One region of the Bacillus atrophaeus genome, then DNA from elsewhere that is predicted to be linked to it. Evidence: riboswitches for the same ligand, from Rfam matches in the RefSeq annotation. Region 1 holds a riboswitch; the other holds the start of a gene.
What was found. Region 1 has a riboswitch for lysine ahead of AAHT65_RS02550 (amino acid permease). Riboswitches for the same ligand answer to the same signal wherever they lie in the genome.
Positions count from the first base shown of each region.

Region 2: another riboswitch for lysine. It lies ahead of AAHT65_RS21250 (aspartate kinase); the one in region 1 lies ahead of AAHT65_RS02550 (amino acid permease).

Region 1 is NZ_CP154443.1:471,091-475,518, forward strand. Features, by position in the region: gene AAHT65_RS02540 (iron-hydroxamate ABC transporter substrate-binding protein) at 1-647, shown strand, start outside; gene AAHT65_RS02545 (hypothetical protein) at 703-984, shown strand; gene AAHT65_RS02550 (amino acid permease) at 1,032-2,435, opposite strand; lysine riboswitch at 2,543-2,723, opposite strand; gene sspJ (small acid-soluble spore protein SspJ) at 2,840-2,980, opposite strand; gene AAHT65_RS02560 (MarR family winged helix-turn-helix transcriptional regulator) at 3,059-3,490, opposite strand; gene AAHT65_RS02565 (metal-dependent hydrolase) at 3,668-4,195, shown strand; gene AAHT65_RS02570 (LTA synthase family protein) at 4,242-4,428, shown strand, end outside.
Region 2 is NZ_CP154443.1:4,205,754-4,210,181, reverse strand. Features, by position in the region: gene uvrC (excinuclease ABC subunit UvrC) at 1-1,612, shown strand, start outside; lysine riboswitch at 1,678-1,857, shown strand; gene AAHT65_RS21250 (aspartate kinase) at 1,983-3,212, shown strand; gene AAHT65_RS21245 (YslB family protein) at 3,260-3,706, opposite strand; gene sdhC (succinate dehydrogenase cytochrome B558) at 4,001-4,428, shown strand, end outside.

The sequences.
Region 1 (4,428 bases):
ACATTGGCGACGGAACCTCAGTTGAAAAAGTCGTCGATTTAGACCCTGACTTGATTATCGTATGGACTACACAAGGCGCCGACATCGAAAAGCTTGAAAAAATCGCGCCGACTGTCGCGCTCAAATATGATTCACTAGACAATAAAGAACGTCTGAAAGATTTCGCCAAGATGACCGGCACTGAAGATAAGGCGGATAAGTGGCTCGCGAAATGGGATAAAAAAGTTGCAGCGGCAAAAACAAAGGTACAAAAGGCAGTTGGCGATAAAACCGTGTCCATTATGCAAGCGAACGGAAAAGCGATCTATGTATTCGGTGATAAATTCGGCCGAGGCGGCAGCATTGTTTACGATGAGCTTGGGCTGAACGCCACAAAGCTGACAAAAGAAAAAGCGATTGATGAAGGCCCCGGCTATACCAGTATTTCTTTAGAAAAAATACCTGACTTTGCAGGAGAATATATTTTTATGGGCCCATGGCAATCAGGCGGGGATGACGGCGGCGTGTTTGACAGCGCGCTTTGGAAGAACCTTGACGCCGTCAAAAAAGATCATGTCTACAAAATTGATCCGATCGGTTTTTATTTTTCTGATCCGATTTCATTAGAAGGACAGTTGGCATTTATTACAGAAAGCTTAACGAAATAACACAGCAGGGCCGCGGTTCACGCGGCCCTTTTCTTTTGAATGGAGCGAAACATTTTTGAATTACATAACCTATTTTATATCCCAATTTATGTTTATCAGCACACTCATTGCTGTCAGTTATTTCGGCGGTCCGTATTTGAGGGGTCCGTTTACTAACGTTCAAATAAAAGCAATTATACTGGCTGCTTTTATCATGGTGCTTATGTTCAGCCTGATGAATCGGTTAAATAAGCGTTGCAGGCCGATTCGTTTCGTGAATAAGATTTTTATTACGTTAGCGGCCATTATGGCGGCTTCCCTTTTGATAGGATTATTAACAAGAGAGATCGTTTTTTAATCATCAAAAAGACGCCTGACACGAATGTCAGGCGTCTTTTATTATACTTATTTTTCCTGCTTGAATTTCTTAGAAACAAACGGATAAATCACGAGACCGACAAAGAATAGTCCGATTCCGAGAATAAATGTGGTTAAATCCGCTGTTCCGGTCACAATAACAAACAGGGAATACACGCAAGCAAGAAGCGCAATAACTCCGTCTCTCACTCTGGAGCCCTTCAGCTCATTATACGTTTCGCCTTTCCATACGAGCTTAAAGCTGTAGATCGCCGAAACGAGGTACGGAATTAAGTACGCCAAAGTGGCCGCTGTTGTTAAAAAGGTAAATGCGTCGCTGATCGTCCGTGATATGACGGAAAAAATAAAGACCTGTGACATGACATTTGTGATAATCAAAGCATTTACCGGGCTTCCCTTTTTATTTGTTTTAGCAAAAAACGCCGGGAAGTCGCCTGCTTTTGCCGCTTGGTACGGCACCTCTGAGCCGAGCAAAATCCAGCCGAGCATCGTACCGAACAAGCAAAGGATCGCAAGCAGCGCCATAATGACGCTTCCCGCGTTTCCGACGATCGCGTAAAGTACATCGACAAACGGTTTTTCTGACCCGACGAGCTTCTCATGCGGAAGCACACCCATCGTAATCATCGTCACAATAATATAAATGCCCAGTGCAATAAGCAATCCGGTAATTGTCGCCCGCTTTACATCCCGCTGCGAGGATGCGCGGCCTGACAGAATGACGGCAGATTCAATGCCGACAAAGGCCCATAAAGTAGATATGGCCGCGTTATGAACCTGGCCGCCAAGCCCGATGCTTGTGCCGTTCTCGCCTTGAATCGGAAAATAAAAGTGACCAAACAACGCCGTTTGAAACACGAATAATCCTGCAACAATAAAAAAGACAAATCCTAAAACTTTTGAAAACGTCGTGATAAAATTCAGTTTGCTTGCTCCGTTTATGCTTGATACAAGAATCGCATGTGTTCCCCAAAGAAGTACCGTGCACACGCCAAACGTCAAAATCTGCCCGAGGGTAACCTCCTGGCTGCCCAGCGCAAACAGCACGCGTTTATCCACTAAAATCGGGAAGAAAGATGTTAAATAACCGGCAAGGCTCGTAATGATCGCCACATTGCTGATCCAGCTTGCCACCCAGTAACCCCACACCATTGTGAATCCGGCGGCATTGCCTTTCTTTCGGTCCTGAAACAGCGCTCTCGCATAGCTTTGCGGTCCTGCTTTCAGCTCAGGCTTGCGAATCGATAAGTGTCCGAAGACGAGAGCGATCATAAGAACGCCGGCTCCCGTTAACAGCCACGCTGATATCGCACCGAGCGGACTCGCAATTTCCGCGAGCGTGCTTGGCAAAGAAAAGATGCCTGATCCGACCATATTTCCAACGACAAACGCCGTTAATAACCAAAAACCCCATTTTTTTGTCTGTTCCATTCCAGTACCTCCAACATTCTTGTAAATACGGACAGAACCCGAGATCATTTTAAAATACAAAAAAAGCCTGAACAAAAGTCCATGCTTAAAGAAACACACACCCTTGATCTCCGGATAGCCCTCCGCGAAAAAGCACGCGGCAGTCCTGCACTTATTCAGATACAGTCCCAGCATGAAGAAGGATCGGCTTTCTTCACACTTCGGCGCTGATGCCTTTTACACATGTTTAACAGCTCCCTGTCAGCCTGGCATGTGTGACTTATCATCCGCGCAACCTCTACCTCACTGAGAAAGAGTGAGGATTTATATATTCATTTACTCAAGAAGGTTATCAGAGAAAGGAAGATCTGTCAAAGGGAACAGATGGAAAAAACGGATAGAGCCAAGCCCTATCCGCTTTTTGATTATCGGTTGTTTTTCTTTTTTTGTACCGCTTCTTGAAGCGGATCATCTTTAAGGGCAGAACCGGCATCGTCAAGCGCGCCTTGGATGACGTTTTTTTCTTTGTCGTCACGTTTGCCTTTATCTTTATTAAAGAAAGCCAAAAGTATCACCTCTTTAAGAAAAATGGGTACACTTTTAATGTGGCTTTTTTCTTAAATAATATACAAATTGTCTTGCATTTACAGCATCGTCTGTTCCTTCATTCTGTTGAAAAAAACAAGGAACTGTTCCAATTCTTCAGCTGAAAAGTCCTTAAACAATTGACTGTATGTCACTTGAAATTGGTCATTTAATTTTTGATAAATCTCCATCCCTTTATCAGTCATAGATAAACGGACAACACGGCGGTCCCCTTGATCCCGTTCCCGTTTAATATATTGCCCTTCGATTAAACGGTTTATCGCTATCGTTGCCGCTCCTGAAGTTAAATCAAGCCGCTTTCGCAGTTCAGAAACGGTCGATGCTTCCCCTTTATCGAGCAGACTTAACATATACATTTGAGTGGGCGTAATCGTCCGCTCTGTCTGAAACAGTTTTTTTCTTACTGCCCGATTCACTTCAAATTGTGTATGAATGATGTCTTTCATAATGCCTTGTTTACCTTTATCCATGTCTTAGCACCTTTGTTGTGTCGTATCTTTACCATAAAGCAATTATAGGGTGATTTTTTCCATTGAAGCAAATGATATGCTTTTGTCGTGACAAAGTTCTGTTGCTCAAACAGGCATTCTCTTGATATATTTGTAATTCAGAGATTTTTGGCAAAAGATAAAAAGGAGAAGCGAGAAATGACAGGGAAAACACACATCATGGGAGGCATCGCTTCTTGTACGGCTATTGCTTATTATTACGGTTATGATCCTGTTCTTATGGCAGCCTCCGGAGCATTTGGGGCATTGGTGCCGGACATATGCCATACAAGAAGCAAAATCGGGAGAAGATTTCCTTTATTATCAAAGATCATCAGCTCAGTATTCGGGCACCGCACGTTTACACACAGCCTGCTGTTTATGCTGATTATGTTTTTTATCATCACTACATATATTCCGAACCAAAGTATTCAGGCCGGGTTAATGGTCGGAATGGCGAGCCACCTGCTGCTTGATGCGTGGACGGTTAACGGCATTAAGCTGTTGTTTCCGTCAACCATCCGCATTCGGCTTCCCTTTTATATGAGAACAGGCAGCTTTTCAGAGCAGCTTGTATTAGCGGGCTTGACGATTATTTCGTGCTATTACTTCTATGAGCTGTTCCACGGGCACATGGGAGCCGCTTTTTCATTGCCTGGCGCAACTTTTTTTAGTAGCTTTACATAAGGACACTTATTTTCGTGCCAATGCTTGAACGTGAGGAGCCATACATATGAAAGGAACCTTTTTTAAAAATCAGTGGTTTTTATGTTTATCCGTCTTGTTTATGTGGATAAAAACCTATTTGATTTATAAGCTTGGCTTTGATTTGCAGATTGACTCCTTTTTGCAGGAGATCATTTTGCTGATGAACCCGCTCAGCTTTATACTCCCATTGTTTGGGCTCGGCTTGCTGCTGA
Region 2 (4,428 bases), 540 kb from region 1:
ACGGCTTGTGACGGAAATAGAGGATTTTGAATATATCGTAACCTCCTCCAATCTGGAAGCGCTGATTTTAGAAATGAATTTAATCAAAAAGCATGATCCGAAATACAATATCATGCTCAAAGATGATAAAACCTATCCGTTTATTAAAATCACTCATGAACGCCATCCGAGACTGATTGTCACCCGCAATGTAAAAAAAGACAAAGGGCGTTATTTCGGCCCTTACCCGAACGTGCAGGCAGCAAGGGAAACGAAAAAGCTTCTCGACCGCCTGTACCCGCTCAGAAAGTGTTCAAAACTTCCGGACCGTGTTTGTCTGTATTATCACCTCGGCCAATGCCTCGCTCCGTGTGTAAAAGATATTTCCGAGGAGACGAACAGACAGCTGGTTGACGAGATCACCCGTTTTTTAAAGGGAGGCTACAATCAAGTCAAAAAAGAACTGGAAGAAAAAATGCACGAAGCGGCTGAAAATCTTGAATTTGAACGGGCGAAGGAGCTCCGCGACCAAATGGCCCATATTGAATCAACGATGGAAAAACAAAAAATGACGATGAACGACCTTGTTGACCGTGATGTGTTCGCCTATGCGTATGACAAAGGCTGGATGTGTGTGCAGGTCTTTTTCATCCGGCAAGGCAAGCTCATTGAACGTGATGTCAGCATGTTTCCGATGTATCAGGAAGCGGATGAAGAATTCCTCACTTTTATCGGCCAATTTTATTCCAAAAACAATCACTTCCTGCCGAAGGAAATTTTAGTGCCTGACAGTGTCGACCAAACCATGATTGAGCAGCTGCTGGAAACAAGCGTACACCAGCCGAAAAAAGGAGCGAAAAAAGAGCTGCTGATGCTCGCGCATAAAAATGCGAAAATCGCGCTGAAGGAAAAATTCTCTCTGATAGAACGTGATGAGGAGCGGTCGATCGGGGCTGTTCAGAGATTGGGAGAAGCGTTAAATATTTATACGCCCCACCGGATTGAAGCATTTGATAACTCAAACATTCAAGGAACAAATCCTGTATCGGCCATGATTGTGTTTATTGACGGAAAACCGAACAAAAAGGAATACCGCAAATACAAAATCAAAACGGTTACAGGTCCGGATGATTACGGCTCAATGAGAGAAGTCGTCAGAAGGCGGTATTCGAGAGTGCTTCGTGAAAACCTGCCGCTGCCTGATTTGATTATCATTGATGGAGGAAAAGGCCAAATTAACGCCGCGAAAGACGTGCTCGAAAATGAACTTGGCTTGGATGTGCCGATTGCCGGTTTGGCCAAGGATGACAAACACAGAACATCGAATTTATTAATAGGCGATCCGCTGGAGGCCATTTACCTTGAACGGAACAGCCAGGAATTTTACCTGCTTCAGCGGATTCAGGACGAAGTTCACCGGTTTGCGATCAGTTTCCACAGGCAAATCAGGGGGAAAAGCGCTTTTCAATCTGTATTGGACGACATCCCGGGCATAGGCGAAAAACGAAAAAAATCGCTATTAAAGCATTTTGGCTCAGTCAAAAAAATGAAGGAAGCAAGCCTTGAAGACATCCAAAAGGCGGGCGTTCCTTCCGCGGCGGCGCAGCTGCTTTATGATAAATTGAAAAAATAACGTTGTCCTTTTTAAAGAAGTCTGATAAAATGTGAACTAATTTCATAAGTTAGATCGTGTAATATGGTGAAGATAGAGGTGCGAACTTCAAGAGTAAGCCTTTGGAGAAAGATGGTTTCTGTGAAAAAGGCTGAAAGGGGAGCGTCGCCGAAGTAAATAAAACCCCATCTGTTTTATTTGCTGGCCGTGCATTGAAAAAATGTAAGGCTGTCAAGAAATCATTTTCTTGGAGGGCTATCTCGTTGTTCATAATCATCGTGATGATTAATTGATAAGCAATGAGAGCGAATTCCTCTCATTGCTTTTTTTATTGTGAACAAAGCGCTCTTTCTCCTCATCCGCACGAACCAAAATGTAAAGGGTGGTATGTATGGGTCTCATCGTACAAAAATTCGGAGGTACTTCTGTCGGTTCAGCCGAAAAAATTCAAAATGCGGCCAATCGCGCCATTGCTGAAAAAAAACAAGGTCATCAAGTCGTTGTCGTGGTGTCTGCTATGGGCAAATCAACAGATTCATTAGTCAGCCTTGCAAAGCAGATTACCGCTCAGCCGAGCAAAAGAGAAATGGATATGCTGCTTGCGACAGGAGAGCAGGTTACAATCTCACTCCTTTCCATGGCGCTTCAAGAACAAGGCTATGACGCGGTTTCTTATACAGGCTGGCAGGCCGGCATCCGCACAGAACATGTCCATGGCAACGCCAGAATTACGGATATCAACACATCTGCCGTTGAAGATCAGCTCAGTGAAGGCAAGATCGTCGTTGTCGCCGGATTTCAGGGCATGACAGAAGAGGGCCAAATCACAACGCTGGGACGGGGCGGTTCAGACACAACCGCTGTCGCTTTGGCAGCCGCATTAAAAGCGGATAAGTGTGATATCTATACGGACGTGCCCGGTGTATTTACAACCGATCCGCGTTACGTGAAATCGGCGAGAAAGCTGTCGGGAATCTCATACGATGAAATGCTGGAGCTTGCCAACTTAGGAGCAGGCGTGCTTCACCCGAGAGCCGTTGAATTTGCGAAGAATTATCAAGTGCCTTTAGAAGTGCGTTCAAGTACAGAAACCGAAGCGGGAACATTAATTGAGGAGGAACCATCCATGGAACAGAATTTAATTGTCAGAGGCATTGCATTTGAGGATCAGATTACAAGGGTTACAGTCTCCGGTCTGGCAAACGGCCTGACGACACTTTCAACTATTTTCACCGCACTTGCGAAACGGAACATTAACGTGGATATCATTATTCAAACAGCGGCAGGCGACAATAAAACCGGCATTTCCTTCTCCGTCAAATCCGAAGACACTGACAATACTGTGGCCGTGCTTGATGAGTATAAAGATGCGTTGAAATTCGACCAAATTGAAACCGAAAGCAAATTGGCCAAAGTGTCAATCGTCGGCTCCGGTATGGTATCTAACCCGGGAGTAGCGGCTGAGATGTTCGCGGTCCTTGCGAAAAAGAATATTCAAGTAAAAATGGTCAGCACTTCTGAAATTAAAGTCTCAACGGTGATAAGCGAAAATGACATGGTGAAAGCGGTAGAAGCGTTACACGATGCGTTTGAACTATCAAAGCAGGCGTCGGTCGTGTAAAGGACAAGCAAAGAGGCGAAGACTGTAAAGTCTTCGCCCTTTTTTGATCAAACAGGATCTTTCATATCCCATTTCACGGTCAGAACCACTTTGTCTGCCCGCTTTTTGATTTGTTCATATGATTCAGCGATCTGGTCATTCATCAATTGAATTTGTTCAGCGATAAAACCTGCTTCAAGCTGAAAGCACGGCTCTTTTTGATATGTAAGGCGATTTGAAACGAGCGGGCCCTCCAGCTCAAACTCAAGCTCCTGTCTCTTGCTGCTGACATTTGTGAGGGTTCCCCAGCCGGCTTCTTCAAAGAAAGCCGGAAACTCTTCCCATGATTCAAGAGGGAACTTGCGGGCTAGATGCTTTCCTGCCCAATACATCATGGATGAATAATCTTGGCCAAGCATGTCTGGGAGGACAATCTCTCGGATCAGTTCGTAGGCGTAGGCGTTGAGTTCAATTTCTTTTAGGTTTTGTATTGATTCTTCATATTTATTCTTCATAACATGTCTCCCCTCTCTCCTTCGTTTATTATAGCTTAAACAGGGGTAAGGTTGACAGAATGATCCTTTATTTCTCGTGAAAAATAAAGGATAAACGTATATTAATAAAATAAAATTTTCAAACCAACTATTTAATTCGGAAAATTGTAATTTATGTACGCGTTTTCTTGACGACCTTTTGAGGGAGGAGTAAAATGAAATTGTCAATAAATCTTAATAAAGTGCTTACAATTGAAAGAAGCGGGGGACAGAGATTTATCACATTTCGCACTTATCAAACTAGGGGGTAAAGTAATGTCTGGGAACAGAGAGTTTTATTTTCGAAGATTGCATTCCTTGCTCGGCGTCATACCGGTCGGCATATTTTTAATTCAGCATTTAGTTGTCAACCAGTTTGCCGCAAGGGGAGCGGAAGCATTCAACAATGCGGCTCATTTTATGGATAGCCTGCCATTCAGGTATGCTTTGGAAATTTTTATTATCTTCTTACCTTTAATTTATCATGCGGTTTACGGCGTGTACATAGCATTTACTGCAAAAAACAATGCAGGCCAGTACAGCTATATGAGAAACTGGCTTTTCGTCATGCAGCGTGTAACCGGTATCATCACTCTTATTTTCGTCAGCTGGCACCTATGGGAAACGCGCATCGCGGCACAGCTTGGCGCTGAAGTCAATTTCGATATGATGGCGAATATCTTAAGCTCTCCTTTTATGCTGGG